One region of the Arthrobacter sp. K410C genome, then DNA from elsewhere that is predicted to be linked to it. Evidence: predicted binding sites of a transcription regulator. Region 1 holds the regulator's gene; the other holds the start of a gene.
What was found. Region 1 encodes LexA, which represses DNA repair genes until DNA is damaged. Its sites were predicted from a motif close to TCGAACANNTGTTCGA; they were not measured.

Region 1 (15,763 bases):
CAAAAACCCGGGGGGAGAAATAGGGGGCGGCTCAGGCCGCAGCCTTCCGGCGGCGCAGCTGGAGGACCAGGCCCACCAGGCAGAGGACCACGCCGGCGACTCCCACGGACACGAAGCCGCCGGAGGAGCCCATAACGTCGATGAACACCCCGGCGAGCGGCGAGCCGAGCGCGACGCCCGCGGTGAGGGCTGAGCCGTACCAGCCCATTGCCTCGCCGCGGCGTTCCTCGGAAACGAGGTCCGCCACCTTCTCCGAGGCCGCGGACAGCACCGGAGCGCACAGAAGCCCCGGCAGGACGGACAGCAGTGCCAGCGTCCAGGTGTCCGAGGCAAACCCCATGGGGATGGTGAGGGCGGCCATGCCGAGCAGCAGGAGGATCGGTGGCACCGGCCGGTGCATGGCACCGTACAACAGCCCTCCCACCACCGAGGCCGCGCACCAGAACAGGAAGACGATGCCGATCTCGCTCTGCCGGCCCCCTGTTTCCAGGGCTGCCACGATGCCGACGTCGGTGCCGCTGAGGACCATTCCGGCGCCCGCGGCGACGGCGAAAAGCGCAGCCACGGTTGCCGTGAACCAGGCGAAGTTGTGGCTGACCTTGCCGCGGAGGCCGGACGGCGCCCGCGAGGCGGCAGGACCCAGTTCGGCGGCCGCTTCCTGCAGGTGGGCCGGGGCAGCGGCCACCATGGCAGCCTCTGCTGCATGGCGCTGGTCAGCCTCGCTCTCTTCCTTTTGTCCTGGTGCCTGTTCCGGGCTGCGGGTGGGCGGGTTGAACCAGATCAGGAAAAGCCCCGCCAGCGACGTCGCCAGGCCCACGACCGTCAGGCCGGCCGTGGTGAAGCCGCCGGTGGCGACCACCGCACCGGCGGCCGGTCCAATCATGAACACCATTTCGGTGGTGATCGCGTCAAGGGCGTAGGCGGTTCGCCGCTGGTCGCCGTCGGCCAGCACGCCGAGGGACTGGCGCACCACGCTGAAGATGGGAAGGGTCAGCAGGCCGCCCACGAAGACCAGCGGGAGGAGCCACTGGTAGGACACGTGAGGGACGATGGACCAGATCACTGCCTCGGAGATGACGGACGGGACCAGAGCTTTACGCAGCCCGGCGGTGTCCACCCTGCGGCCACGCCAAGGGGCGCCCAGGGCGATTCCGATGGTCATGACCGCGGCCGCGGCACCGGCGGCAGCGTACCCCTGCCCGAGCGTCAGGACGATATGGAGGGTCAGCAGCACGCCGGCGGCCGAGTGGGGTATCCGGGCAATCATGCCCACGAGGAGCAGCCTCCGGATGGGCCGGACGGCCAGCAGCTCCCGGTAGAGGGCGAAATTCACGAGGTGGTCCTTACGTCTGCCGCAGCGGACCGGGGATCATCCCGCCTGGCTGCCGGCTACTCTGCTGCGCGCCGCAGCTTGATCTCGATTGAGTCGACGCGCTCCCCAAACAATACATTCCGCGACCACTCCGCCTGGAGTCCGGCCACCAGCTGCTGGACGCCGGCAGCGTCAAGGCCGTCTTCGAGGTAGAGGACCACCTGCAGTTCGGGTCCGGCTCCGCCGCCCGGAATGGCTGTCCCGTCAGCCGCTCGCGCCGCCACTCCCCTGCCGGGCAGCAATTCGATCCGGCGGACTGCAGGGAAGCTGCCTGCCGCCCGTCCCATTTCTTCGGCAAGGCCCGCGTCCAGGTACGAGGGAACCCAGTCCTGCTGCTGGGCAAGGGCCCAGACTGCGGGCCGGCGGACCACGAAAGTTACGTCGGCGCCCGGGTCCAGCACCAGGAGTTCCGCGCCCTCGGCCACTGCGGACAGTGCCGCACGAGCGGCATAGACGGCGACGGGGCGGGCCTCGGGGTGCCAGGCGGAAAGCGCCGCGGCCGACGTAAAGGCGGGCATGGCGGTCCTGCCGTCCGCGGCTTTCAGCGTGACCAGGGCCATGTCCGCCTGCTTGTCGGCCTGCAGGCCATGGGACGACTCTTCCTCTTCGGCCAGCTGGGCCACGATGGGGATGAAGACGCGTGCCGTGGCGAGGGATGCGACGACGGACGATTCGCTGCCCGTGCCTGCCCGGAGGTCGGCCACCGCGGTGAGGTAGCCGGCGTCGGCCGTTCCGTCGTCGTCCTCGAAGTTGTGGATCTTCGCGTCGTCACCGGCGAGGCTGCGGCCGGCCCACGGCCTGCCTGCCGAATCCGTTGCTCCCCCGGCGCCCGCCAGCGCGGCAGCAATGTGCCCGGGCAGTTGGCGTGGCGGGGGTGTCCCTGGTTCGCTGGCCATACGGCTGCTTCCGTGCTGTCCGCGGCCTAGCGGCGGCCGGCGACGTCGAGGGCTTCGGGCAGCGTGAAGGCGCCCGCGTAGAGTGCCTTGCCCACAATGGCGCCTTCGACGCCGAGGGGAACCAGGGAGCGCAGCACCTTCAGGTCGTCCAGGCTGGAGATGCCGCCGGAGGCCACCACAGGCTTCCCCGTCTTCTCCACCATCTGGCGCAGCAGTTCCACGTTGGGGCCCTGCAGCGTTCCATCCTTGGTGACGTCCGTGACGACATACCTTGCGCAGCCGGCGTCCTCGAGCCGGTCCAGGACCTCCCAGAGGTCCCCGCCTTCCTTGGTCCAGCCACGCCCTGCGAGGGTGGTTCCGCGGACGTCAAGGCCGACGGCGATCTTGTCGCCGAAGCGCTCAATGACCCGCCGGGTCCATTCAGGATTTTCCAGCGCGGCGGTGCCGAGGTTGACGCGGGCTACGCCGAGGCCAAGGGCGGCCTCAAGGGATTCGTCGTCGCGCAGACCGCCGGAGAGTTCCACCTTGATGTCCAGCCGGCCTACCACTTCCCGCAGCAGCTCGGCGTTGGACCCCCGGCCAAAGGCCGCGTCCAGGTCCACCAGGTGCACCCATTCGGCACCCTGCTGCTGCCAGTTGGTGGCGGCCTCCAGCGGTGTGCCGTAACTCGTCTCGCTGCCCGCTTCCCCCTGGACCAGCCGGACGGCCTGCCCGTTCACGACGTCGACGGCGGGCAGCAGTTCAAGGACCGGCAGATCGTTTGCGGTGGTCATGTTCTTCCTCAGGGTTGGGTGCGGGGGTTGGCGGGGCGCGTTCAGGTTGCCGGCAGCGTCAGCAGGTAGGCGGCCAGCAGGGACATGCCCGCCAGGACGTAGAACGATATCTGTGTCCACAGCGGCTTGTGCTGCTGCCGGAAGGACAGGGCTCCGCCTACCAGCAGGCCGGCCAGCCCCATCAGGACAATGGACCACATCTAGGCGGGACCGCCGGCCGGGTCCGGCTGGCTGCCGGAGGCAGGCTGGGCCGCGGGCCGGTGCAGGGCCTCCACCCAGTTCCGCAGCAGGCGTGCGCCGGCATCCCCTGACTTCTCGGGGTGGAACTGCGTGGCGCAAAGCGGGCCGTTTTCGACGGCGGCGATGAACGGGGCACCATGCTCGGACCAGGTGACCAGGGGCGGCGCCATGCGCGGCTGGATGACGTCGAAGTTCCATTGCTGCACACCGTAGGAATGCACGAAGTAGAAGCGTTCGTTCTCGACGCCGGCAAAGAGCTTCGAGCCTTCCGGTACCTTGACGGTGTTCCAGCCCATGTGCGGCACCACATCGGCGGGCAGGAGTTCCACCTTGCCGGGCCACTCCCCGATGCCTTCTGCCTCCGTGCCGTGTTCCACGCCTGCCTCGAAGAGCACCTGGAGGCCGACGCAGATACCGAGGACGGGCTTGCCCCCGGCAACCCGGCGTCCGATGAGGCGGATGCCGTCGACGGCCTTCAGTTCGCGCATGACGGTTTCGAAGGCGCCGACGCCGGGGACCACCAGGCCGTCAGCGTTCAGGACGTCCTCGGGCTTGGCGCTGAGCACTACCTCGGCGCCGGCCCGTTCCAAAGCACGCACGGCCGAGCGGACGTTCCCCGAACCGTAGTCCAGCACCGTGACGGTGGGCTTTCCTTCAGGGGAAGGCAGCTTCCGGCTGGCGGACGGATCGATAATTGCGCCGTCCTTCAGGACCTGGCCGCTCACAGGGCACCCTTGGTGGAGGGGATGCCTTCCACCCGGGGGTCCGGTTCCACGGCTGCCCGCAGGGCGCGCGCGAACGCCTTGAACTGGGCCTCCACGATGTGGTGCGGGTCGCGGCCAGCGATGACGTTCATGTGCAGGCAGATGCCGGCGTGCAGGGTGATCGCCTCGAAGACGTGGCGGGTCAGGGAGCCAGTGAAGTGGCCGCCGATCAGGTGGTACTCCTGGCCCGCAGGCTCGCCGCCGTGCACAAGGTAGGGCCGGCCTGACACGTCCACGACCGCGTGGGCCAGTGCCTCGTCAAGGGGAACGGTGGCTTCGCCGAACCGGCGGATCCCCGCCTTGTTCCCCAGCGCCGTGCGCAGCACCTCACCGAACGTGATGGCCACGTCTTCCACGGTGTGGTGGACATCGATGTGGATGTCCCCGGTGGCCTTGACCGTCATGTCGATGAGCGAGTGCTTGCAGAGCGCCGTGAGCATGTGGTCGTAGAAGGGCACGGACGTGTCGATGTCCGAGACGCCGGTACCGTCGAGGTTTATCTCCACGAGCACGGACGACTCACTGGTGGCGCGCTCCATGCGCGCGGTCCGGGCCGCGGCCGTGTTCGATCCGGTGGAACTCATGGTCAGGTGTCCTTTTTGCGGGAGAAGGAGTGTGGCACGGCGTCCAGCGCCGGTACTTCAAGTCTAGGCGGGAAGCGCGGCCTGACTGGCAAGGATGCTTTCCAGGGCGGTGAGGAATGCTGTGGTTTCGCTCTCAGTTCCTGCCGTGACGCGGAGGTGGCCGGGGATCCCGACGTCGCGGATCAGCACGCCGGCATCCAGCAGCTCCTGCCAGACCTGGCGGGGGTTCTCCAGGCCGCCGAAGAAGACGAAGTTGGAGTCCGAGGCTGCGGGCTTGAGTCCCAGCCGCGTCAGTTCGGTGACGATGCGGTCGCGCTGCTTCTTGATGTCTTCGACGTCGGCCATGAGGGCTTCGCGGTGCTGCAGGGCCGCCAGGGCTGTTGCCTGCGTGACGGCGGACAGGTGGTAAGGCAGGCGGACCAGGCGCAGGGCATCCGTGACTTCGGGGGCTGCCGCCATGTAGCCGAGTCGTGCACCCGCGAGGGCAAACGCCTTGCTCATGGTGCGGGAAACGATCAGCCGCTCCCGTCCGGGCAGGAGGGTCAATGCGCTGGGGGTGCCGTCGTGGGCGAACTCGTGGTAGGCCTCGTCCACAATGACGATGGTTTGGCTTGCTGCTCCGGCCTCGTAAACGGCTTCCACCACATCCAGCTCGAGACCGGTGCCGGTGGGGTTGTTGGGTGAGCAGAGGAAGACGATGTTGGGCTGGAGTTCCTTCACCTGGCGGGCCGCGGATTCGGCGCTCAGCCCGTAATCGCCGGCGCGTTCGCCCTTGATGTATCCGGTGTCCGTTCCGCTGGCCAGCAGCGGATACATGGAATAGGTGGGCGGGAAGCCAAGCGCTGTGCGGCCGGGACCACCGAAAGCCTGGAGGATCTGCTGGAGCACTTCATTGGAACCGTTGGCGGCCCACAGGTTGGACTCGTCCAGTCCGTGGCCCAGATACTCTGCCAGCGCCCGGCGGAGCTCGGTGAACTCCCTGTCCGGATACCGGTTGAGGCTGGTGGCGGCCTCGGCCACGGCTGCGGTGATGGCGGCCCTGACGTCAGCCGGAACGCCGTGCGAGTTTTCGTTGACGTTCAGGAGGATGGGGACATCCAGCTGGGGCGCCCCGTAGGGGGTCAGCCCGCGGAGGTTGCTGCGGAGGGGAAGCCGGTTCAGACGCTCTAGCTGGTCATTCACCTGAACAGTTTAGTGGCCGTCCCGGAGACCGGAAAATGTGACAGCCGGTGTTCGCGCTGGGCGTGCGGCCTGCGGCAAGGCCGCACCCGGCGCATGTTGGGGCGGACGCTGCCTCAGCTGGTGGGGACGTACAACTGCTGGCCGGGCAAGACCGCCCCTGCAGGGAGGTTATTCAGCTGGACGATGTCGGCAACCACGTCCCGGGCATCACGGTCGGGGGCGACAGTTCCAGCGATGGACCACAACGACTGTCCGGACTGGACTGTAACGGTCACCGTGGGGGTCACCGTGAGGTCTTCAGCAGTGTCGGAGGCCTTGGCCGGCGAGTTAAAGAACCCTGCCAGGGACAGCAGCAGGGCCGCCAGCAGCACAAGCGGGATACCGATCAGGACGATCTTTCCCCGCCGGGTCAGGCGAAGGGGAGGCAGGGGCGCCGGGCCCCCCGGGGTTCCGGGCGTGGCGTGCTGCAAAGCCTGCCGGGCAGAGGCCTGCGGAGCGTTTGCCTGCGAAGCGGATATAGCTGACATGTCTGAGTCCTCCTGGACCATCCTGTGCTGCCGGGGAAAAATCGTGCTGTGGTGCCTGTAGTGCCGGTACTGCTGTTAGTGCCTCTAATGCCTTGGTGCGTTCTCCGCCTGGGGGCGGGGACTGGCGACTCCCTGCTTTACGAGGTCCAGCCTGCCCGGCACCACTGACATTCCGGCTTTCGCATTCGAACGGTTTTCGAATACCGTGCACTTGACTAGAACACATATTCGAACTTTTGCCTCTCCAGTTTTAGCACCTATCAACGAACAATGTCGAGACTCGCTAGAACAAATGTTTGAAAAAGCAAAGTGGCTGGCCTAGCTTTGAAACAGGAAACAACCACCCTTGAAGCTGATCAGCGGGGTCTGACAAAAGGGCAAGTCACCCAGTCCGGAGCCTTGGAAAGCCCGGTGGCAACCGAAAGGCATTGGCGAATATGGCAGCAGCAGCCACCGGGGGCAGGGCAGCCTCGCAGCCGAAAAGGGCCGCGAAGGGGCTCACGCCGCGGCAGAAGAAAATTCTGGAAACCATCCAGCGCTCGGTCAACGAGAACGGCTACCCGCCCTCGATGCGCGAAATTGGCGACACTGTGGGTCTGGCCAGCCTGTCCAGCGTCACCCACCAGCTCTCACAACTGGAGAAGCTGGGCTACCTCCGGCGGGATCCGAAGCGGCCCCGGGCCATGGAGGTACTCACGCCTCTCACACTGGATGGCGGACCCGCAAAGACCGGCGGTCCTTCGGTTTCGCTGCCCCAGGACGCGGGTGCCACAGTAACGGAGCTGCCCACCGCAGTGGACACCGCCATGGTGCCACTGGTCGGCCGGATCGCCGCCGGCGGTCCCATCCTGGCCGACCAACTGGTGGAGGACGTCATGCCGCTCCCCCGCCAGCTGGTGGGACAGGGCGAGCTGTTCATGCTTCGGGTGGCGGGCGATTCCATGGTGGACGCCGCCATCTGCGACGGTGACTGGGTGGTGGTGCGGCGCCAGGCGGATGCCGCCAACGGCGATATCGTGGCGGCGCTCCTGGACGATGAGGCCACGGTCAAGACCTTCCGCCAGCGTGACGGCCATACCTGGCTGCTCCCGCAGAACACCCAGTACGAACCGATTCTTGGCGACCACGCCACCATCATGGGCAAAGTGGTCTCGGTCCTGCGCTCGCTCTAAGGGAGAGCAGGACCAACAACTTTATAGTTCGAAAAAGACGGCACCTTCCCCTTTCACGGGAGGGTGCCGTCTGTCAGTGGGCCTCCGCGGCCAGGCGCTCAAGAGCTGCTACCGCTGTCTTCCGGTTCGTCGTGGCCCAGAACGGGGGCAGAGCCCCCCGCAGGAACCCGGCGTAGCGCTCGGTGGCAAGGCGTGAATCCAGCACCGCAACCACTCCCTTGTCGCCGGTGGACCGGATCAGGCGGCCTGCCCCCTGGGCCAGCCGGATGGCGGCATGGGTGGCGGACACCGACATGAACCCGTTGCCGCCCGCCTGCGCCACCGCACGGGACCGCGCCGTCATGAGCGGATCGTCGGGCCGCGGGAACGGAATGCGGTCGATGACCACCAGCCGGCACGATCCGCCGGGGACGTCTACTCCCTGCCACAGGGACATGGTTCCGAACAGGCAGGTGTCCGGTTCGTCGGCGAATTGCTTGACCAGGGCCGTCATAGTGGAATCGCCCTGGCAAAGGACTGTCACACCGAGCTTGGGGCGAAGCGCCTCAGCTGCTTCCTCGGCGGCCCGCCGTGAGGAGAACAGGCAGAGCGCCCCGCCGCGGGATGCGCGGATGAGCGCCTCCAGTTCGGCCAGCGATTCCGGCGATGCTCCCCGGCCCGGTTTGGGCAGGTGGCCGGCAACGTACAGGATGCCCTGCTTCGGGTAGTCGAAGGGCGAGCCCACGTCCACGCCGGTCCAGCTGGGGGCGCCGTCTCCCACCAGGCCGAGACCCCCGGCGGCGGGCTCGAACGCTGATCCGATGGCCAGGGTGGCGGATGTCAGGATCACGGTGTGATCGGCAAAGAGGCCCTCCCGCAGCCGGCCTGCCACGGACAGCGGCGCGATGTTGACCAGCACGGGCGCGGACTCGTCGGGCTGCGAATACCCCTGGCCGGGGTCGAAGGAACTGGCGCGCGAGAACCACACCACTTCCCTGTTGTCCCGGGCCGCAAGCAGCCGCTCGCACAATTCCAGGATGAGCATCAGGCGGGACCGCGCAAGCTGCCTCCCGCCGTCGGGCGTCGTGCTGCTGTCCCCCTTGGAATCGGACAGCGCCGCGCGGCAGGCCTCACGCAGCTGGTCGATGCAGTCCAGCTGTTCGTCGTTCAGGCCGTTGGGCAGCAGCCCGTTCGGCGCGCCCGCGAGGGCCAGTTCGAGGTTGGCGGCGGCGGCGTTGAGGGCGTCCACGGTGATGGCCGTGTGCTTCCGCGCGCTGGAGGCGGCGGCGTGGACCATGGCCACGGAGAGCTGGCCGGAGACGGCTCCCGTGACCCGGTCCTGCAGCTCGTGGGCCTCGTCCACCACCACAACGTCATACTCTGGCAGGACGGCCAGCCCTTCGAAGGCGCTGACAGCCAGCATGGCGTGGTTGGTGACCACGACGTCGGCCTCTGCCGCGTCCTGGCGTGCCAGCTCGCTGAAGCATTCCGCAGCCAGGGGGCACTTCTGTGAACCCAGGCATTCCACCGAGGTCACCGAGACCTGCCGCCAAGCGCGGTCGGTCACACCGGGAAGGAGTTCGTCGCGGTCGCCGGTGGCGGTCTTCTCCGCCCACTCGCGCAGCCGCACCACCTCCTTGCCAAGCTGCGAGGCGGGACCGCCGACCGTTGCGGCAAAATGGGGAACACTGGTGTCCTCCCCCAGCGAAAACAGCTGCCCCTCGGCGGGCTCCTCCGAAGGGAACCCGCCTTCGAGCTTGTGCCGGCAGACGTAGTTGGAACGGCCCTTGACCAGTGCCACCTTCACCGGCCGCTCCAGGGCAGGAGTGATCGCCTTGAGGAGACGTGGCAGGTCCCGGCCCACGATCTGCGTCTGCAGTGCCAGCGTGGCGGTGGAAACCAGGGCAGGCTTGTTGCTTTCGAGGGCGTGGGCAATCAGCGGAACCAGGTACGCGAGGGACTTGCCGGTGCCGGTTCCCGCCTGTACCAGCAGGTGGTTCCCCGTTTCGATGGCGCGCGCCACCTGCCTGGCCATTTCGTGCTGCCCGGTGCGGCTCTGCCCGCCCATGGCGGCAACGGCCCGGTCGAGCAGCTCGATGGCGAACTGCCCGCCGGCCGTTTCCGTGGCTTCGCCGGCCACGAGGTCAGTCATTCGCGGCGAAGGGTTCCAGTTCGGCCGCTAGGCCTTCCCGCACCATGACGACGGCCCGGGTACCTGCCTCGACGTGGTCAAGGCTGATGATTTCAGCGTCGGAGTCGTGCAGTTTGCTGAGCAGGTCGCCGCGGTTGTATGGAAGGAGCAGTTCCATCTTGACGCTGGGCCGCGGGATGGATTCGCTGATTACGCGGAGCAGTTCCGCGATCCCCTCTCCGGTACGCGCCGAAACCACCACGTGGCGCGGCTCGCGCTGCTTCAGCCGCTCCACCACGAAGGGGTCCGCTGCGTCGGCCTTGTTCAGCACGATGATCTCCGGGATCTTGCGCGCATCCACCTCGCTGAAGACCTTGCGGACGGCAGCAATCTGGCCTTCGGGATCCGGGTGCGAGGCATCCACAACGTGCAGGATGAGGTCGGCGTCAGCCACCTCCTCCAGCGTGGAACGGAAGGCCTCCACCAGTTGGGTGGGCAGGGACCGGACAAAACCGACCGTATCCGCCAGGGTGTACCCCAGACCGTCCGCCGTTTCGGCCTTGCGCACCGTGGGGTCCAGCGTGGCGAACAGGGCGTTTTCGACCAGCACGCCCGCGTCCGTCAGGCGGTTCAGCAGGGAAGACTTCCCGGCGTTGGTGTACCCGGCGATGGCCACGGAGGGAACGGCATTACGACGGCGGTTGGCGCGCTTGGTTTCGCGGGCCGGCTTCATCGCGGCGATTTCGCGCCGCAGCTTGGCCATGCGGGTGCGGATCCGCCGGCGGTCCAGTTCGATCTTCGTCTCACCGGGGCCGCGGGAGCCCATGCCGGCGGCCGCGCCACCCACCTGGCCACCGGCCTGGCGGGACATCGACTCACCCCAGCCGCGGAGGCGGGGAAGCAGGTATTCGAGCTGCGCGAGCTCAACCTGTGCCTTGCCTTCCCGGCTCTTGGCGTGCTGGGCGAAGATGTCCAGGATCAGGGCAGTGCGGTCGATCACCTTGACCTTGACGATGTCTTCAAGCCCGCGCCGCTGGGACGGGGCAAGTTCGGCGTCGACGATCACGGTATCCGCGCCGGTGGACATCACGATGTCCTTGAGTTCCTGGGCTTTTCCGGAGCCCAGAAACGTACCGGGATCCGGCTTGTCCCGGCGCTGCACCAGGCCGTCCAGCACCTCTGAACCGGCTGTCTCGGCAAGTGCCGCAAGCTCGCGGAGCGAGTTTTCGGCGTCGGCAAGGGTTCCCTCGGACCAGAGCCCGGCCAGGACCACGCGCTCCAGGCGCAGCTGGCGGTATTCGACCTCGGTGACGTCTTCCAGTTCGGTGGAGAGGCCGGCGGTGCGCCGGAGGGCGCGGCGTTCCTCAAGGTCCTGCTGGTCGCCGTCGAACGTGGTGTGCTCTTCGTCCAGGCGGGAGATGGCCTGTGCCGCACCCAGCACGGGCTTGCCGTTGCCGCGTTCTTCTCCGCGGGGCGTGCTGAGATTCCTGGCCGGTACGTCCTTGGAGAGAATCCGGTCGATCACAGCCTGGATTTCCGCAGGGCTCATGTCCTGGGCGGCTGGTTCGGATCCGGTGTTGGGCTGGCTGGTCATGGTCTCCTTTGAAGATTCGGCAGTTCCAGAATAGTGCCGATTGCTGGTCTGTGGGGAAGTATTCGCGCTGGGCTGACGGCCTGCGGTCATGCAGTTCTCCTGGGATGTTGGGCGCCGGCGGGCCGAAGGCGGCCGCGGGCGCGGGTGCCGCATCACGGAAGGCGGCGGAGCGGGAACGTGCCGGAGAATCGGCGAGAAGACCAGCGGATGCTGACTTTCGAGTATTGTCCGGCTGCCGGAACAGACATGTTGGGTCTGGTCCGGTGCACAAGCGGAAGGTGATGAAAACCTGCGTCGCCGTGGGACTGGCCGTCGCTGGAGGACGGACTGCGGGACGGGCGGTGCCCGTCCCGGCTACTCGAAGATCAGGAACATGCCCTCCACCATAGCAGAGGCCCCGCGTCCGCAGTTTCCCTTTACGCTGCAAGGGGAACTACTCTGGCCAGTTATGGAGTCCGCACACTATTTCAGCGCATCCCCCGCCGGCCCCTTCACCAGAAAGCCCCTCACAGTAGAGCTCGCCGGCGAAACCCGCAGGCTGCAGACTTCCAGCGGCATCTTCAGCCCTGACGGCATCGATAAGGGGACGGCGGTCCTCCTGGCTGAGGTTCCGGCGCCCGCGCCCACCGGTAATCTGCTGGACATCGGCTGCGGCTGGGGACCCATCGCGCTCACCATGGCGCTGCGTGCCCCGCACGCACATGTGTACGCCGTGGACGTGAACGAACGCTGCATCACGCTGACAAATGAAAATGCTGCCGCTCTCGGGCTGGCGAACGTTGTGGCCAGCACGCCCGACGCAGTTGATCCGGACCTAAGGTTTGACACGATTTGGTCGAATCCGCCTATCAGGATCGGCAAGGACGAGCTTCACTCGCTGCTGAAACTGTGGCTGCCGCGGCTCGCGCCCGGTGGATCTGCGTGGCTGGTGGTTCAGAAGAACCTGGGCTCGGATTCCCTCCAGCGCTGGCTCGCCGGGGAGCTGGACCATTCCTTCAGGGTGACCCGCGAGTCCACGTCCAAGTCCTTCCGCATCCTGAAAGTCAGGAAAGAGTCCCGGTAGCCACGATGACGGCCGGGCCGCTGAGTTCCACATGCTCGTGGCCGGCCGGTCCGGCGAAGAATTTCACGCCTACTACCCCGCCTGGCACGTGGACCCGCCAGGTGTCCGGAGCCTCTGCGCCGGCCCAGTGGCGGATGGCGACGGCGGCAGCACAGGCTCCCGTTCCGCAGGACTGGGTCTCGCCGACACCCCGCTCGTGGACGCGCATGGTGACTGAACCAACGCCGTCGTGGACGAGCGGTTCAGCCGGGACAACGAACTCCACGTTGGTGCCGTTGGCAGGAATGGGTTCGACGGTGGGTGCCGTGAAGAGCCGGGTCCCCGCGAGTTCGGAGAGTTCTGCGAGGGCCACAACGGTGTGCGGGTTGCCCATGCTGACGGACAGCGCGGGCCGCGGGACCTCCAGCCCGTCCGCGGTGACCAGCGAATCCATGGCTTTGGCTGTGGCTTTACCGGGGAAGATGAACTCCCAGGGGCCCATGTCCACGGCGTACTCGTCCCCCGTACGGACCACGGTCTTGGCCCCGCCGCGGGTGCCGATGGTCAGTGCACCGCCGTCGGGAAGGTCGATCAGGCCTTCGGCCCGGAGAAAGTGGACGAAGACACGGACACCGTTGCCGCACATTTCGGACAGGGAGCCGTCGGCGTTCCGGTAGTCCATGAACCACTCGGCCTCGGGGACCGTGGCCAGCAGGTCGCGGCCTTCGGGGAGCAGGCGGGAGGGAACCGCCCGGATCAGGCCGTCTCCGCCAATGCCGCGGTGCCGGTCGCACAGGCCAGCCACCTGGCCCGCGGTGATGGTGCGCTCCCCCTCGGGATCAGCCACCAGGACAAAATCGTTGCCCGTACCATGCCCCTTCGAAAAGCGCAGCCCGCCCAGCGTGCGGAAGGCGGGGCCGGTGGTCTCTGCGAGGGTTGCGTCCATGCTTCCAAGGTTACCGGCCGGCTGCGGCAGGCCCGAAACCGGCTGCCCGGCACTGAAGCGCCGGCTGGAACCCGTCAGCGGCAGAGGTCCGCGGCACGCTCCACCAGTTGCGGGTCCTGCCAGTCCAGCCAGCTGATCCGGGGGTCCGCCCCGAACCAGGTGAGCTGGCGGCGGGCGAACTGGCGGGTGGCCACGATGGTGCTTTCCGCGGCCTCTGCGACGGTCGCTTCACCGTCGATGACCTGCAGGAACTGGGAGTAGCCGAGGGCGCGGGATGCTGTCTTGCCGTGGCGGAGGCCCTGGGCGTCCAGCCGGCGGACTTCGGCCAGCAGCCCCTTGTCCACCATCGCGTGCACCCGCAGGGCCAGGCGTTCCCGTAGTATGTCCCGGTCCACCGCGAGGCCCACCTGCACGGCGGGGTGGACGTACTCGCGGCGGGGCATGAAGGAGCTGAAAGGGCGGCCGGTGAGCTGGTGGACTTCCAGTGCCCGGATGATGCGCCGGTCATCGGAGAGCCGGCCTGCCGAGACCGGGTCCACGGCCCGCAGCCTGGCCAGCATGGCCGCGGTGCCGGTGGTGGCAAGGTCCGCTTCGAGCTGCTGCCTCAGCTGTGGGTCGGTGCCCGGAAAGTCCAGGACATCCAGCGCGGCCCGGACGTAGAGCCCGGACCCGCCGGCCAGGATGGCCCGTTTTCCGCGGGCATGGATTTCGTCGATGAGCTGCCGGGCCTGCTGCTGGAAGTCCGAGACGCTCGCTTCCTGCGTCACCTCCAGGATGTCCAGGAGATGGTGCGGGACTCCCCTGCGCTCCGCCACGGTGACTTTTGCCGTTCCGATGTCCATGCCGCGGTAGAACTGCATGGCGTCAGCGTTGATGACTTCGCCGTCCAGCTCCAGGGCAAGGCTGACGGCGAGGTCCGATTTGCCGGAACCGGTGGGACCGACGACGGCGATGACTGGCGGAGTGCCCACCTGTCAGGGAGTGCGCAGCGGCAGTGAGGGCATGCCCAGGGAGACGCCCTTGCGGCCGGCGCCCGCAGCGGGTGCCGGGGCGCCGCAGGAGTCTGCCTGCGACCTGTCCCAGGCGTCACCGGCCCGTGAGCGCCGCAGGCTGTAGTCCTCCAGCGTGGGGTCCGCGACCAGGTGGAAGGCGGCAGCCTCAGTGATGGTGACCGTAACGAGGTCTCCCGGGCGTGGTGCGGGCGCACCGTCCGGAACGGAAAAATGCACCAGGCGCTGGTCCTGGGACCGGCCGGACAGCCGGTGGGTTTCTTCCGCCTTGCGGCCCGACTGGGCGGTGACCATCACTTCTGCGCGGCGGCCCAGCTGCTTGCGGTTCTCCTCGGCGGCGATCCGGTCCTGCAGCGCGGTGAGCCGTTCGAACCGCTCCTGCACAACGGCCTTCGGCAGCTGGTCGGGCAGGTCGGCGGCCGGGGTGCCGGGGCGTTTGGAGTACTGGAAGGTGAAGGCTGTGGCGAACCGCGATTGTTCCACGACGTCCAGGGTGGCCTGGAAGTCTTCCTCGGTTTCGCCCGGAAATCCGACGATGATGTCCGTCGTGATGGCCGCATGTGGGATCTTCTCCCGGACCTTGTCCAGGATGCCCAGGAACTTCGTGGACCGGTACGAGCGCTTCATGGCCCGGAGGATGCTGTCCGAACCGGACTGCAGCGGCATGTGCAGCTGCGGCATGACGTTGGGTGTTTCCGCCATGGCATCGATCACGTCGTCGGTGAAAGCTGCGGGGTGGGGGCTGGTGAAACGGACGCGTTCCAGGCCCTCGATCTGGCCGCAGGCGCGCAGGAGCTTGGAGAATGCCTGCCGGTCGCCGAATTCCACGCCGTAGGAGTTGACGTTCTGGCCCAGCAGCGTGACTTCGATGGCACCGTCGTCCACAAGTGCCTGGATCTCCGCGAGGATGTCCCCGGGACGGCGGTCCTTCTCCTTGCCGCGAAGAGCCGGGACGATGCAGAACGTGCATGTGTTGTTGCAGCCCACGGAGATGGAGACCCACCCGGAGTAGACCGAGTCGCGCTTGGTGGGAAGCGTGGACGGGAACACGTCCAGGGATTCCAGGATCTCCAGCTGCGCCTCGTTGTTGTGCCGGGCGCGGTCCAGCAGCGCGGGCAGGGCGCCGACGTTGTGGGTTCCGAAGACGGCGTCCACCCAGGGCGCCTTCTTCAGGATGGTTTCGCGGTCCTTCTGGGCCAGGCACCCTCCCACCGCGATCTGCATGCCGGGATTGGCGGCCTTGACCGGCGCCAGGATCCCCAGGTTGCCGTAGAGCCTGTTGTCGGCGTTTTCCCGGACCGCACAGGTGTTGAATACCACCACGTCCGCCTGCTCGCCGTCAGCAGCAACATAGCCTGCATCCTCGAGCATGCCCGCCATGCGCTCGGAGTCGTGCACGTTCATCTGGCAGCCGAAAGTGCGCACCTGGTAGGTGCGTGCCTTGGGCGCGGCGTCGTGCGGCAGGGGCCCGGCCTCTTCGGAGGGCTGGGCACCGGAAAAGGAGGAAGGAATGGTCAAACTCACCTATTAAGGGTACCGGCTGTTACAAGT
Region 2 (15,763 bases), on a different contig from region 1:
CGCGCGCGGAAGCGGCGGAAAGGGAATTTGTCATCCATCCAGCATACGGGCCCGCGCCCTGCCGCCGGGTCCGCCGGGAGCAGCCCGCGGCGGTTGCATGCCGTTGCTGGGATATATTCGAAACATGGTTTCCCTCAGTGTTCCGCTCGGCAAGCTGGTCCGCCGGGCCACCCGGCTCCGGGGCGGCGGCTCCGCCCTGCCGGGCCTGGTGGTCGAAAAAATCGATCCCGGCTTTATGCGGCGGACGCTCAGCACCCTCCCCCATGGCGTTGCGGTGGTGAGCGGCACCAACGGAAAGACCACCACCACCAAGATGGTGGTGGAACTGCTGGAGAGCCAGGGGCTCAGGGTCTTCACCAACCGCACCGGCAGCAATTTCACGCGCGGCGTTGCAGCTGCCCTGCTGGGTGAGGTGGACTGGCGCGGCAGGCTCGACGCCGATATCGCCGTCCTGGAACTCGATGAAGCCCACGCCGTCCACTTCGTCAACAGCGTCCCGCCCCGGTACTGCCTCCTCCTGAATGTCCTGCGGGACCAGTTGGACCGGTTCGGCGAAATCGACAAGACAGCCCAGTTGCTCCAGCAGATTGCCGCCAAGACCACCGGAACGGTGGTCTTGAACCGCGAGGACCCGCGGGTGGCAAGGATCGCCGACACCCTTACCGGGCAGGACGTGAAGTACTTCGGGCTGGACGAGTCACTGCTGGGCACCTTCCCCAACGACGACGACATGCGCGCCGCCCCCGGAAGCCCCGCCCCGGCGGGCCTTTCGGAGAAGCCGGCAGCCGACGTCGTACTCCGCAAGGTGGGTGCGGACACCGCCGAATTCGAGTACGACGGCGGCACGGTCACCACGTCGATGAAGCTTCGGGGCGTCTACAACATTTTCAACGCAGCGGCCGCCCTGACCCTGGCCAGGAGCATCTGCGGCGCCGGCGCCGCCACCGCTGACCACGAAACGCTGCTGGAGGCATTGTCCCAGGTGGCGCCGGCCTTCGGACGCGGCGAGAGCCTCACCGTGGACGGCCAGCCCCTGGACCTGGTACTGGTCAAGAACCCCAGCGGTTTCCGGCTCGGCCTGAAGTCGTTCCCGGCGGGCGGTTACGCCACGATGATTGCCATCAACGACAACTATGCCGACGGCCGGGACATGTCCTGGCTGTGGGACGTGGAGTTCGATTCCCTGCATGCGGAGGGCGTGGACCAGCTCACCGGATCCCGCGCCTACGACATGGCCCTGCGGCTCCAGTATGACGAGGTTCCTTTCGGATCAGTCCAGCCCGAGATCGCACCGGCGCTGGCCTCCTTCATCCGGGAAGCTTCCGGCAAGCCCAAGCGGATCTTCTGCACGTACACCGCCATGCTGGCCATCCGCCGCGAACTGTCCAAGATCACCACCGTGGAGGTTGTCTCGTGAGTTCCGAAACACCCGCCACCGGACCCGTTGAAGGACAGGGCAAGGGGACCCTCCGTGTGGTCCAGCTCTATCCGCGGGACATGAACATCTACGGCGACTGGGGCAACGCGCTGGTCCTGCAGCGGCGCATCAGCTGGCACGGCTACACGCCCGAACTGCTTGAATACAACGTGGGCGACCCCTTCCCGGAAGACGTGGACATCATCGTGGGCGGAGGCGGCCAGGACAGCGGGCAGCTCATCATCCAGGACGACCTCCAGGACCGGGCCCCCGAGCTGAAGGGCCTGGCGGAGGACGGCGCGCCCATGCTGCTGATCTGCGGCCTGTACCAGCTCTTCGGACGGTTCTTCAAGACCCGCACTGGTGCCGTCATCCCCGGCATCGGCGTCCTCGACGTCGAGACCCACGGCACCGATGAGCGGCTGATCGGCAACGTCAAAGTCTCCACACCCGAGTTCGGTGAAGTCCTCGGCTACGAAAACCACAGCGGCCAGACCACGCTGGGAGAGGGTGTCCGTCCCCTGGGCACCACCGCCAAAGGGACCGGAAACAACAGCAGTGACGGGCATGAGGGCGCGCGCTACCGGAACATCGTTGCAAGCTACCTGCACGGTTCGCTGCTGCCGAAAAACCCGGCCATCGCCGATTTCCTGATCCGCACGGCGGCGGAGCGCAGGTATGGAACGTTCGAGCCCGGCCACCCGGACGACAGGTTTGCCGAGCTGGCAAGGGAACACGCAGCCCGGCGTCCCCGCTGAACCGCCTACGGCTCGCGGCTGATGAGCAGCTCGTGGGCTCCGGCAGCCGCTGCCCCCATTGACTCCACCACTGCCTGCGTGCGCTGCCGGGTTGCGGCATCCGCTTCCGGCCCTGCGCAGGGACCCTGCGGCGCGTCCGAAGCCACCGAACACCAGCGGTAGGGATCGCGGACAATGACCGACGGCGCCCACGCGAGATCGGTGACCGTCCACTTACCGGAACCGTCCTGGCCGAACTGTGCCCGGACCAGCAGGCCTTCGTTGTTCACCACGTACCAGGGCGAGAGTTCCGTGACCCCGTTGCCCAGACCGTAGACGATCCAGGTTCCGTTGTAATTTTCGATCGGCAGGACCGAGTGCGTGTGGTGCCCGTACACCAGGTTGAACTGGCCGCTGTCAGCCAGCGCGTGGGCAACCTCCTGCTGCTGTGCGTTCGGTGCGGTGGCGTACTCGTCGCCGGCGTGCATCGCGCCCAGGACGATGTCCGCGCCCAGGGCCCTGGCCTTTTCCGCCTTGGCGATCATGGCCGGCGCGTCCAGCATGTCCACCTGCCACGGGTACTCGGCGGTGAGTCCGTTGAGCCCGTAGGTGGCCTGGATGACAGCCACCTTGGCGGCCGCAGTTTCCAGGATCAGGATCCCCTGCGACTCATTCTCAGTGCGGTACGAGCCTGTGTGCTTGAGACCCGCCGCGTCCAGGGCATCGAGGGTGCGCAGCAGCCCGTCGGTGCCGCGGTCGATGGTGTGGTTGCTCGCCGTCGTACATGCCTGGTAGCCCACCGCCTTTGAAGCCGAGATGATCTGCGGCGGGACGTTGAAGGAGGGATAAGCGGAGAATGGCCCCTCCGGTCCGGCCACCGGCGTTTCCTGGTGGCAGATGGCAAGATCGCTCCTGCTGATGTAGCGGCGCTGGCCCTCCAGCAGCGGCACAAAATCAAGGCCGGGTTTTCCGGCGGCGGCGGCATCCTGCTGCGCCTGCTGCCACAGCTCGGTGTGGACCAGCATATCGCCGGTGACCAGGACCGAGGTGCACCTCAGCACCGGGCACGCCGGCCCATTCCCGGGAGTGGGAGCCGGTGTGGGTGTGGAGTCAGGGGGCGGCGTCCCGGTTTGCTCGGCCGTACCAGGTTGGGCAGTTCCAGCCTGGACCGATTCGGCCGGCTGCGGCGGCGCACCGTTCTGTTCAGCGAGCAGGCCGCAGCCCGCCAGCACACCTGTCAAGCCCAGCGCTCCGGCCAACGACAATGCCACGACGCGGGCGCGCCAGCGCCCGGCCGCCCCGGCGGCTATGGTCCCCATACCCGTCATTGTAGGGATGGCCGCCGTCTGCATACGGCATTGTTGCCACATTGAGAAGCGTGGCTTGCTGTGAAAGGTTTACCCCATGATGAACCCCCTCCTGGCTCCCAGCCTCCTCCCCTACGGACTCCCGCCGTTCAGATCGATCGAGGATTCGCACTACGCCGAAGCCATCGAAGCCGGACTAGCCGAACACCTCGCTGAGATCCAGGTGATCGTGGATAACCCTGAGCCTGCCGATTTCGAGAACACGGTGGTGGCGATGGAACGGTCCGGGCGGTTGCTGGAGCGGGCCGCGGCGCCGTTCTTCACCCTGGTGTCAGCCCACGCGTCCGAACGGATCCGGGAGCTGGAAACCGAATTTTCGCCGCGGTTTTCCGCGCACCAGGACGAGGTCTTCCTGAACCGCGCACTGTTTGAAAGGTTCGCTTCCGTTGATGCCTCCGGACACGATCCCGAGCAGGCGCGCCTGCTGGAGGAGTACCTGAAGGAGTTCCGCCAGTCCGGCATCCAGCTGGACGGGCCTGGGCAGGAGCGGCTCCGGGCAATCAACGCCGAGTTGGCCCGCCTTGGCACGGAGTTTGGCCAAAGGGTCAAGGAAGGCATGAAGTCGGCTGCCCTCCTGCTGGACAGCCCTGCCGAACTTGCGGGCCTGCCGGCAGATGATGTGGCCAGTGCTGCGGAAGCGGCCCGCGATGCGGGACACGATGGCAAGTACCTGCTTACTCTCGTCCAGCCGGTAAACCAGCCTGCCCTTGCCTCGCTGGCGGACCGGAGCGTGCGGCGCCGCCTGTTTGAGGCGTCGGTTGCGCGGGGCAGCAGCGGCGGGGAACTGGATGTCCTTGACCTGGCGCGTCGGATGGCCGGCCTGCGGGCCGAGAAGGCGTCCCTCCTGGGATACGACAACTACGCCGAACTGGTGGTGGACCGGCAGACCGCTCCGGACTTCGGGGCCGTCCAGTCCATGCTTGGCCGGTTGGCGCCGGCAGCCGTCCGGAACGCCGACGCCGAGGCAAAGGCACTGGCCGGCGTCGCGGGCCATCCGCTGGAGGCCTGGGACTGGGCCTACTACTCCGCGAAGGTCCGGAAGGACAGGTACGACGTCGACGAACAGGCGCTCCGGCCGTATTTCGAGCTGGACACCGTGCTGGTGGACGGCGTGTTCCATGCCGCCACCTCCTTGTACGGCATCACCTTCCAGGAACGGACTGACCTTGCCGGCTACCATCCCGACGTCCGGGTCTGGGAGGTCCGCAACGAGGACGGGAGCGGGCTGGGACTGTTCCTGGGCGACTACTACAGCCGGGAGTCCAAGCGCGGCGGCGCGTGGATGAATTCCCTTGTGGACCAGTCAGGCCTGCTGGGCACCCGCCCCGTGGTGATCAACAACCTAAACATTTCCAAGCCGCCGACTGGCGAACCCACGCTGCTGACCCTGGACGAGCTCCGCACGGCGTTCCACGAGTTCGGGCACGCCCTGCACGGGCTCCTGTCCAACGTCACGTACCCCAGGTTCTCCGGCACGTCTGTCCCCCGGGACTTTGTGGAGTATCCCTCGCAGGTCAACGAGATGTGGATCATGTGGCCGGACGTGCTGTCCAACTACGCCCGGCACCATGTCACCGGGGAGCCGCTTCCGCAGGACATCGTGGACCGCCTGGAAGAATCCCGGCTCTGGGGTGAAGGCTTTGCCACCACGGAATACCTCGGCGCGGCGCTGCTGGACCTGGCCTGGCACACGCTGGAGCCGGGCAACGTCCCGGAGGACGCGCTTGAGTTCGAGGCGAAGGCCCTCGCGGCAGCGGGGATGGCCCATCCGCTGATTCCGCCGCGGTACCGGACGGGCTATTTCCAGCACATTTTTGCGGGTGCGGGGTATGCCGCCGGCTACTACTCCTACATCTGGAGTGAAGTGCTGGACGCCGAAACGGTGGACTGGTTCAGCGAGAACGGTGGCCTCACCCGGGCGAACGGTGAACGGTTCCGCCAGGAGCTCCTCTCGCGCGGCAACAGCCGCGACCCCCTGGACTCCTTCCGGGTCCTGCGCGGCCGCGATGCCAGCCTGGAGCCCCTCCTGAAGCGCCGCGGCCTCGAGTAACAACATCCCGAGTTTTTGTCCAGATATGGTGACTTGGGACGCCCAGAAGTCCCCATATCTGGACGAAAACTCCAAGGAAAACGAACGACGCCGGTCCCCCACCGCACAGGGTGGGGAACCGGCGTCGTCAATTAAGGCACCAGGCGACACGCAGCGCCGGACGGTGTGGTCCGGCAGCGTGCGTAAAAGGGGCCCCGCCCCCGGCCATCGCCTGTATGGCGGCAGCGGGAGGCGGGGAATAGCACGCAGAGGATCGCGCCGTCCGGCGCCCCAAAAGCGCTAAGGCAGAATTACCAGCCGCGCTCGGCCAGGCGGTGCGGCTGGGGGATCTCGTCGACGTTGATACCCACCATGGCTTCACCCAGGCCGCGGGAGGCCTTGGCGATGACGTCAGGATCGTCGAAGAAGGTGGTGGCCTTGACGACGGCGGCCGCGCGCTGGGCAGGGTTGCCGGACTTGAAGATGCCGGAGCCGACGAACACACCGTCGGCACCGAGCTGCATCATCATCGCGGCGTCGGCCGGGGTGGCGATACCGCCGGCGGTGAACAGCACCACGGGAAGCTTGCCGGTGGAGGCTACTTCCTTGACCAGTTCGTACGGTGCCTGCAGTTCCTTGGCGGCGACGTAGAGCTCGTCCTCGGGCAGGGCGGCGAGCTTGAGCAACTCGGCACGGATCTGGCGCATGTGCGTGGTGGCGTTGGAGACGTCGCCGGTGCCGGCCTCGCCCTTGGAGCGGATCATGGCCGCGCCCTCGTTGATGCGGCGCAGCGCCTCACCGAGGTTGGTGGCACCGCAGACGAAGGGAACGGTGAAGTTCCACTTGTCGATGTGGTTGGTGTAGTCGGCCGGGGTGAGGACCTCGGACTCGTCAATGTAGTCGACGCCGAGGGACTGCAGGACCTGGGCTTCGACGAAGTGGCCGATCCGGGCCTTGGCCATGACCGGGATGGACACGGCGTCGATGATCTGGTCGATCATGTCGGGATCGGACATGCGGGACACGCCGCCCTGGGCGCGGATGTCGGCCGGCACGCGTTCGAGCGCCATGACAGCAACGGCACCGGCGTCTTCGGCGATGCGGGCCTGTTCGACATTGACGACGTCCATGATGACGCCGCCCTTGAGCATCTCGGCCATGCCACGCTTCACGCGGCTGCTGCCCGTGACGCTGTTCGCGGAGGAACCGGCCTCGCTGCTTACATCAGGTGTAGACACAAAAACCCCTATGGGTAGATAGATGACCTTCGCCGGGCGTGCAGGCGGCAAGTGCCGGACTGTGCACACACGGATAGTGCCGGATCCATTGACCGGGCAGTCCTAATACTAGTCCCACCAGGGCCGGGCGGCTTAATCATGCTTAATCAGCGGGCGTCGGTTCCGCCTGTGCCTGCCGGCGGACGGACAACACGCGCTGCACAACGGTGATGAAGCTGGCCAGGGCGAGCAGCGCGAGGGTGGCCAGGAGCACCACGGGTGGCAGGCCCACGCCGGTCAGGCCGGTAACCACCAGCACTGAAACCAGGCGTTCCGCACGCTCGGCGATTCCCACGTTCGCGGTGAACCCGAGGGACTCCGCCTTGGCCCTGGCATAGGACACCACCATGCCAAGGACCAGGCAGATCATGGCAGCAACTGCTATGGGGGTATCCGCCCCGCCCGTGAAGAACCAGATGGCCAGGCCGGCAAAGAGCGCGCCGTCGGCGATGCGGTCCAGGGTGGAGTCGAGGAAGTTTCCCCACCGGCTTTTCACATCCTGCATCCTGGCCATGATGCCGTCCAGGACGTCGGAGAAGATGAATGCGGTGATGAACAGTGTTCCCCAGAACAGCTGCCCCAGGGGATAGAACACCAGTGCGCCCACAACAACTCCGGCAGTGCCAATGACGGTAACGGCGTCCGGCGAGACGCCCATCCTCAGGAGCCAGCGGGCCAGCGGGGTGAACAGCGCGGTGAAGAATCCGCGCGCGTGCCTATTCAGCATCCGTCTCCCCGGGCCAGGCGTCGGCCACCTGCTGGCGGACCTCGTCGAGGGTCTGCGTGATGGCCTTGGTCTGGGCGATGATCGGGAAGAAGTTCCCGTCCCCGCCCCAGCGTGGAACCACGTGCTGGTGCAGGTGGGCGGCGATGCCGGCACCGCCCACCACGCCCTGGTTCATCCCCAGGTTGAACCCGCCGGGGTTCGCCACTTTCCGCAGCACGCGCATGGCGGTCTGCGTGAGGTCGGCAAACTCAGCGGTTTCCTCAAGGGTCAGGTCCGTGTAATCAGGAATGTGGCGGTAGGGGCACACCAGCAGGTGCCCCGGATTGTAGGGGAAGAGGTTCAACACCACGTAGCAGGTCTTGCCGCGGTGGACGATGAGCGCATCCTCGTCCGTGCGGCCCGGCCCCAGGCAGAAAGGGCAGTCGTTTTCGTTCTTGAACTGGTGCTGGCCGCCCTTGATGTAGGCCATGCGGTGCGGAGTCCACAGGCGCTGGAAGGCGTCGGGGACACCGGCGAGGGCAAAGTCGTCGGTAACGCCGGCATCCCCTGGATACCCTGCGCCTGTGTTCTCCTGCACGCTGCTGGTTCCGTTCCGCTAGCTGGTCCGGTTACGGACGGCTTCCGTGATCCGCTTGATTGCCTCGGCCACCGGAACACCGTTGTCCTGGCTTCCGTCACGGAAGCGGAAGGACACGGCACCTGCCTCGGCGTCGTCCCCGCCGGCAATCAGCACGAACGGGATCTTGTCCTTGCTGGCCGTGCGAATCTTCTTCGGGAAGCGGTCCGACGACGTATCCACCTCGGCGCGGATGCCTGCCGCCTTAAGCTGGTCGACGACGTCGAACATGTACTCGTTGAAGGCTTCCGCAACGGGGATGCCCACCACCTGGACGGGCGCCAGCCAGGCCGGGAACGCGCCGGCGTAGTGTTCGGTCAGCACGCCCATGAACCGCTCCACGGAGCCGAAGAGCGCGCGGTGGATCATCACCGGCCGCTGCCGGCTGCCGTCCGCTGCCTGGAACTCCAGTTCGAAGCGCTCGGGCAGGTTGAAGTCCAGCTGGATGGTGGACATCTGCCAGGTGCGGCCCAGGGCGTCCTTCGCCTGCACGGAGATCTTGGGTCCGTAGAAGGCTGCTCCGCCCGGGTCCGGAACAAGTTCCAGCCCCGACTCCTGCGCAACCTCGGCGAGGGTCCTGGTGGCCTCTTCCCAGGCGGCGTCTTCGCCGACATACTTTTCCGGGTCCTTCGTGGATAGCTCCAGGTAAAAGTCGTTCAGGCCGTAGTCCTTGAGCAGGTCCAGGACGAATGTCAGGGTCTTGGTGAGCTCGTCCTTCATCTGTTCGCGGGTGCAGTAGATGTGGGCGTCGTCCTGTGTCATTCCGCGGACCCGGGTGAGGCCGTGGACAACGCCGGACTTCTCATAGCGGTAAACGGATCCGAATTCGAACAGGCGCAGGGGCAGTTCCCGGTAGGACCGGCCGCGGGACCTGAAGATCAGGTTGTGCATGGGGCAGTTCATCGGCTTCAGGTAGTAGTCCTGGGCCGGCTTGCGCACGGTGCCGTCCTCGTTCAGTTCGGCGTCCACCTGCATGGCCGGGAACATGCCGTCCTTGTACCAGTCGAGGTGGCCGGAAACCTCGTAGAGGTGGCCTTTCGTGATGTGCGGCGTGTAGACGAACTCGTAGCCCGCCTCGACGTGGCGCTGGCGTGAGTAGTCCTCCATCTCCTTGCGGATGATGCCGCCCTTGGGGTGGAAGACGGGCAGGCCGGAGCCCAGCTCGTCCGGGAAGGAGAAGAGGTCCAGTTCCGAGCCGAGCTTCCGGTGGTCGCGGCGTTCTGCCTCGGCGAGCCGCTCCTGGTACGCCTTGAGCGCGTCCTTGGTGGGCCAGGCGGTGCCATAGATGCGCTGCAGCTGCTGGTTCTTCTGGTTGCCCAGCCAGTAGGCGGAGGATGACCGGGTCAGGGCAAAGGCGTTGGAGATGAGCTTGGTGTTGGGCAGGTGCGGCCCGCGGCAGAGGTCGCACCAGACGGTGGTGCCGTCCTTGCGCTCCACGTTGTCGTAGATGGTGATGTCACCGGCACCCACCTCGACGTTCACGCCTTCACCGGCCTCGGCGGCGTCGTTCTTCTTGCCCAGCAGCTCCAGCTTGTAAGGCTCGTTCTTCATGGCCTCACGGGCTTCGTCCTCGTTGACCACGCGGCGGACGAACTTCTGGTTCTGGTTGATGATCTTCTGCATCATCTTCTCGAGGGTCTTGAGGTCCTCGGGGGTGAACGGCTCTGCGACATCGAAGTCGAAGTAGAAGCCGTCGGTGATGTAGGGGCCGATTCCCAGCTTGGCGTCCGGCCGCAACTGCTGGACTGCCTGGGCCATGACGTGGGCGGTGGAGTGGCGGAGCACGTTCAGCCCGTCAGGGGAATCGATGGTGACGCCTTCGACGTCGGCGCCCTCGGGAAGTTCCTGGTCCAGGTCCTTCAGTTCGCCGTTGACGCGGGCCACAACTACATCGCGGCGCTCAAAGAAGAGTTCCGCACCGGTTGTCCCGGTAGTCACCTTGGTCTCTTCGCCATCGACGACGAGGGTGATCTGCTGGGCATCTGACACGGGTGTCTCCTATTCAAAGTTCAGGCTTCATAGCTTGTGGCGTACGGGGACCACAGCCAGCCATCGTCAATGCTATCTGTTCGGGGATAGGCCGACCAACGCGGCGCACGGCAGTGTCAGCCGTTGAATCCGGTAATGGCGAGGCTTCTGCTGATCCCGTCCAGAGGATGTGGCACGTCCGGCGCCTGGGCTGCGGGATCCGGGAACGGCAGGGTTTCGGTCCGGCTCAGGTCCCAGGCCATGCTGGCACTCAAACTGATTCCCCGGGGACCGGTCCGCCGGGTGGTACCCCTGATCAGGAGCAGCCGGGTGCCGAACAGGAGCATCCCAGCTTTTTCCTGGGCCTCGTGGAAGAAGACAGAGTCAACACAGCCGGTGCCGTCGTCGATGCTGATGAACACCACCCGCCTGCCGCCCCGCATGGGAGGCGTCTGGGTGGCCACACGCACCCCGGCCACCAGGACCTCCGTACCGTTGCGCAGGCCCAGCAGTTTGTCTGCGGTGGTGACGCCCAGCCTGTCCAGCAGGGGCCGGTGGCTGTCCATCAGGTGGGTACTGACGTCCACCGCCATCAGGTCAAGCTCTGCCCGGACGTTTTCCACCAGGGTTGGTTCCGGCAGTCCCGGGGCGACATTCCGGAGTTCAACATCCCCAAGGGGCAGCGGTAACTGTCCCTCCAGGACCTCGACGCCTTTCCTGCTGCTGCCGGACGCCTGGAGCTTCTGCAGATGCTGCACCAGGTCTGCCCGGTTGGCAGTACCTCCCGCCTCCCGGTGCAGTGAATCGAAGGCACCCAGCTGCGCGAGCCTTTTGATGTTTGGCTTGCTGATTTTCGACCTTGCCCGGAGGTCGGCCAGCGATTCGTACGGCTGTCCGGCAACGATTCTCTTCAACTCTGTCCTGGAGAGCCCGTAAATACCGTTGAGGCTCAGCCGGATACCGAGTTTTCCGGCGTCAGGGCCGGACTGGACCCGCTCCACCCGGTACTCAGCCTTGCTGAGGTTGATATCAAGAGGAAGGATAGGGATGCCCAGCCTTCTCGCCTCGGCAACCAGCAGCCGTTTGGGGTACATGCCCGGATCGTGCTCCCACAGCCCGGCAAGGAATGCCTCGGGGTGGTGGGTTTTCAGCCAGGCTGACTGGTAGGTGGGCACAGCGAAGGCCGCACCGTGGGCTTTGCAGAAACCGAAGCTGGCAAAGGATTTAAGGGTGTCCCAAACCTTGTCAACGACGTCTGCTGAATACCCCTTCACTTTTGCCTTCCTTCGGAAATAATCTTCGACGCCGGCTTCGCCTTCTTCGCTGCTCAGGGCCCTGCGGAACTCGTCCGCTTTGGCCAAGCCGCACCCGGTCATGACGTCGAACGTCCTCAGGATCTGCTCGTGGAACACGGTCACGCCGTGTGTTTCCGCCAGCACCGGTTTCAGGTCGGGGTGGGGGTAGACCTCCGGGGCAAACCCGTGCCGGTGTTCAAGGAAGGGCCGCACCATATCCGACTTCATGGGCCCGGGCCGGAACAGCGAAATATCGATGATGAGGTCGTTGAATTCACGCGGGGCCATCTTGCCGATCAGCTCGCGCTGGCCCGGTGATTCGATCTGGAAGCAGCCTAAAGTGTGCGTGCTGCGGATCAGTTCGTAGGTGGGCTCGTCATCGAGCGGCACGGCGTTGAGGTCGATGTGGCCGTTGTCAGCAATATAGGCTGGTCCCGAACCATCCGCCCCGGCAGGGTGCCGGCCGGCAGTAACAACCTCATTCTTTGAAGGATGAATCCGGATGATTTCCCGGACCGCGAATGCCATGGCGCTTTGCATCCGCACACCCAGGACATCGAGCTTCAGCATGCCCATGGGGTCCATGTCGTGCTTGTCGAACTGGCTCATGGGCAGCCCCAGTCCGCTGGGCTGTACCGGGGTGCGGTCCAGGAGCGTGGCGTCACCGAGGATCACCCCACAGGGATGCATGGAGATGTGGCGTGGCAGCCGGTCAAGGCGTTCGGTCAGGTCCACCAGCAGATCGAGCTGCTGGTTGCCGTCGGCATCGCGCTGCTCAACCCTTCCGGCGAACTCCTTGAGTTCGGGCTTTTCCTGCAGCGCTTCACGGAACTTGCGGGCCGAGAAGCGCCACAGCTGCTTGGCGATCTCACCCACTTCGCCGTCATCCATGCCGAGTGCCATACCGGCATCGCGTACCGCTCCCCTGGCCCGGTAACCGTTCTGCATGCTCATCAACGTGACCCGCTCGGCACCGAACCGCTCGAAAATCCGCCGGTAGACGTTATGGCGCTCGGCACTTTCGACGTCGATGTCGATGTCCGGCAGGGTTGCCCGGTCCTGGGAGAGGAAACGCTCGAAGATCAGGTCATGCTGGAGGGGGTTCACGTGGCTGACATCGATGAGGTAGTTCACAAGGCTGGAAGCGCCGGATCCGCGGGCCGCAGCCCGGACACCCATGTCCTGGATCATCCTGGACACCTCTGCCACTGTCAGGAAGTAGGAGGAAAAACCGAGGTTCCGGATGATACGCAGTTCATGCTCAAGCCGTGACTCCATGGTTCTTTCCGCCGCCCCGCTGATGCCTGGAAACCGCCTGCCGATCCCTGCATTGCAACGCTCCACCAGCTCCTGGTGCGGGTCCTGGCTGATCCCCAGCACGGCTGTCTCCGGCACAACAGGCTGCTTCCACCCCATATCGGCAGCGGGATCAATCCGGCACAGGTCGGCGAGCGCCTCGGTCTGCGTCATCAGCTGCTTAAGGTCAGCGGCACCGTAACCTGCGGCAGCGATGATTTCCTTGCCGAGCAGGAGCATCTGGTCAGCAGACTTTAGCCAGCCCTGGCCGGTGGGTTGCAGCAGCGGTTCGGTGGCGAGCTCCGGAAGCGATTTCAGGGTCCTTGCCGAATCAAGAACGTCAGCTGTGGGTGCGCCGTCTGCAGCACAGTACCGGACTGCGTTTGTCAGGATCGCCGGTACGTGGTGTTCCTCGGCAAGCCGGAGCATGCGGACTGCGTGGGCAGTGCTCAATGGTGACCCCGGGGCGCTGAGCTGGGAGACAATCTCTGCCACCACCGTCCCGCCTGGCATGGCATCCAGCCATTGCTTAAAAAGGGTACGCGGGCGGAGATAGCGCCGGCCTCCCATTGCCCGGCCAACATCCGAATCAGGGCCGATCAGGACAGTCAGTACCGGCTTGAGGGTCTGGGGATCAAGCGTCCGGGAGGCAAGTTCGGCACGTGTCACGGCAACCGGCACCGCTCCCCCGGCTTTTCCCGTTGTCCGTGCGTGGGCATCGGAGATCAGGCGGCACAAGGCCCGATAGCCGGCACCGTTGTTGTGCCCGCGGGCAAGGACAACCACCCTGCCTGCCACCTGGGTACGGTGGTCGCCGTCGTCGTCAAGGACCGCAAGGTCAACTCCGACGATGGGATCCAAACCGGCAGCCATGCAGGCCTTAAGGTGCTTGATGGTTCCATACAGGCCGTCGCGGTCCGTGCAGGCAAGGGCGGTGGCGCCGTCCGCGGCGGCAGCCTGTGCCAGTTCATCCGGCCAGGAAACCCCATAGTGGGCGCTGAATGCGGTGGAGACGTGAAGGTGCGTGAAGCTCATGCTGTTCTGGGCCGGAGGGCATCATGGATCCGCACCAGCCGCCAGCGGCCACTGCGGATATGGCGGGAAAGGTCAAGGGTCAGTGGTTCACCGTGCGCCGTGCTTCCGGCGGCTCCACCCGGGGACGGCAATACCTGCACCCGCCAGATTTCATGGTCCACCACCCCGGGACCGCTCCCCAAAGGCGCCCTGCTGTCTTCCGCCCACCACTGCCGGCGCTCATACCAGCGCATTGGTTCGGCACAGACATCGTAGGACCTGCCGGCCCAAACAAGGCTTACAGGTTGGCCCTCAGGAGAGCACAGGACATCAACGGATTCGCTGAACATGCCCATGGCGCCTCCCGGAATAACCTGACCCTATTCGAATATGTGTTCGAACAGTTCAAGTCTACGCCCGGTTCAGCCCAATGCATAGAAAGGGGTCGCAGGGCTTCCCCGCCGTTACCGGACAAGGGGGTGGACGGAGCGGAAAGCAGGGAGCAGGATGGAGCCATGGAAACCCAAGACGCACTCCTCAAGCAGGCAAGCCTCAAGGCACAGGACTCCACCCTCGTGGCCACCTTCGACATCGACGGCACCATTCCAGGGTCCGGCGCATATGTCGTGGGAATGGTCGGGGCCACACCGGATTATTCGTCGCAACGGCGGCTGTGCATTGAGTTCATGAACGGGGAGGCCATTGCCTTCTACTCGTTCAACCGCGAACAGGGCATTGAGGAGAACTACGACCTGTCAGGTGTATCGCACTCCGAAAACACCATTACCGGGCAGTTTCCCAAGGCAGCCATCAACGGGCTGGGGCAGGGGCATGTCATCTCCGCCTTCAGTGAGGCGGACGGCCGGGAATTCCAGTCCGGCGTCCCGGTAGAGGAAGCCCTGTAAGGCTTCCTCTTTTTCTTGCCCTGGCGCGGGGTTCAGCTGGATTCTTTGTGGACCCGCATCTCGAGTTCAATGAAGCCCGAGATCATGGCCCGGTACGTGGATTCCACGATGTCCGGGTCAATGTCCTTCTTCTCAGCGGCCGAACGGACGTGTTCGATAATCCGTTCCACGCGGTCGGGCGCACGGACCTCCGCGTCGTCGCCCTTCAGGGTGCCGGCGATGCGAATCAGCCGTTCGCGGCGGGCGATGAGGGTGACGATCTGTTCATCCACCTCATCCACAGCAACCCGGACGGCAGCGAGCTGTTCTTTGTCGGCCAAAGCGTCCCGATCGTTTCCTTGAATAGTTGCCATCGTCTGACAGTATCGAAGCATGCAGCCAAGAGTCGACTTCATTTCACTGGGCGTCCGCAGCGTTCCAGCGTCCAGGGCGTTCTACGTGGATGGCCTGGGCTGGCCGGTCCACAAGGAGGTTGCCGGGGACGTGGTGTTCATCCAGGTCAACCATGGCCTGGTGCTTTCACTCTGGGACGCGGGGCAGATGCAGGCGGAAGCAGGCGTCAGCGCCCCCGGGCCGGTCCCCTGCATCACCCTCAGCCAAAACCTGGCGAGCGTTGAGGAGGTGGACCAGGTAATGGCGGAGGCGGCGGCCGCGGGTGCCGCCATTGTTGCCGAGCCGGTCACCCAGCCGTGGGGCGGCTATACAGGGTACTTCGCGGACCCGGACGGTTTCCGCTGGGAAGTGGCGTACAACCCCACCTGGGCTGTGGACGACGACGGTTCAGTCACCGTCTAAGTCAACGCCGCCGGGGCGGGGACTCCTAGAACAGCGCCTCTACGGGCCTGATCAGTTCCGGACCGTTGTTGCGCACGTTGCCCACTTCCTTGCCCACCGACTCCACGCGCCAGTCCGCAGCAACGTCCTTGACGCCGGACCGCACGAGGTCCACCAAGCCGGCGGCATCATCAGCTTCCGGGTCCAGCCAGGCCCGCATGGTGGCCTTGTCCATGGGCAGCGGAACCCGGTCATGCAGGGCAGTGAGCTTCCCGAACACTGTCGATTCTGATCCCGGGGGCGGTGTGTCCGTTGTCAGGATGGAGGTGGAAAGCATCCAC

Region 2: the regulator LexA is predicted to act here: its motif matches at 14,128-14,143, upstream of AC5RU7_RS16470 (DUF6504 family protein).

The regions. Positions count from the first base shown of each region.
Region 1 is NZ_JBNHFJ010000002.1:344,506-360,268, reverse strand. It holds gene AC5RU7_RS06595 (MFS transporter) at 32-1,333, opposite strand; gene AC5RU7_RS06590 (SseB family protein) at 1,390-2,268, opposite strand; gene priA (bifunctional 1-(5-phosphoribosyl)-5-((5-phosphoribosylamino)methylideneamino)imidazole-4-carboxamide isomerase/phosphoribosylanthranilate isomerase PriA) at 2,295-3,041, opposite strand; gene AC5RU7_RS06580 (hypothetical protein) at 3,083-3,241, opposite strand; gene hisH (imidazole glycerol phosphate synthase subunit HisH) at 3,242-4,006, opposite strand; gene hisB (imidazoleglycerol-phosphate dehydratase HisB) at 4,003-4,629, opposite strand; gene AC5RU7_RS06565 (histidinol-phosphate transaminase) at 4,693-5,811, opposite strand; gene AC5RU7_RS06560 (LysM peptidoglycan-binding domain-containing protein) at 5,925-6,338, opposite strand; gene lexA (transcriptional repressor LexA) at 6,776-7,510, shown strand; gene AC5RU7_RS06550 (ATP-dependent DNA helicase) at 7,584-9,641, opposite strand; gene hflX (GTPase HflX) at 9,634-11,214, opposite strand; gene AC5RU7_RS06540 (class I SAM-dependent methyltransferase) at 11,663-12,277, shown strand; gene dapF (diaminopimelate epimerase) at 12,258-13,202, opposite strand; gene miaA (tRNA (adenosine(37)-N6)-dimethylallyltransferase MiaA) at 13,277-14,173, opposite strand; gene miaB (tRNA (N6-isopentenyl adenosine(37)-C2)-methylthiotransferase MiaB) at 14,177-15,736, opposite strand.
Region 2 is NZ_JBNHFJ010000013.1:47,316-63,078, reverse strand. It holds gene pdxT (pyridoxal 5'-phosphate synthase glutaminase subunit PdxT) at 1-34, opposite strand, end outside; gene AC5RU7_RS16515 (MurT ligase domain-containing protein) at 125-1,417, shown strand; gene AC5RU7_RS16510 (type 1 glutamine amidotransferase) at 1,414-2,175, shown strand; gene AC5RU7_RS16505 (CapA family protein) at 2,181-3,473, opposite strand; gene AC5RU7_RS16500 (M3 family metallopeptidase) at 3,559-5,571, shown strand; gene pdxS (pyridoxal 5'-phosphate synthase lyase subunit PdxS) at 5,862-6,788, opposite strand; gene pgsA (phosphatidylinositol phosphate synthase) at 6,931-7,554, opposite strand; gene AC5RU7_RS16485 (HIT family protein) at 7,544-8,131, opposite strand; gene thrS (threonine--tRNA ligase) at 8,150-10,159, opposite strand; gene AC5RU7_RS16475 (DNA polymerase III subunit alpha) at 10,276-13,764, opposite strand; gene AC5RU7_RS16470 (DUF6504 family protein) at 13,761-14,099, opposite strand; gene AC5RU7_RS16465 (hypothetical protein) at 14,259-14,648, shown strand; gene AC5RU7_RS16460 (chorismate mutase) at 14,681-15,001, opposite strand; gene AC5RU7_RS16455 (VOC family protein) at 15,021-15,443, shown strand; partial or broken gene AC5RU7_RS16450 (SOS response-associated peptidase) at 15,469-15,763, opposite strand, start outside.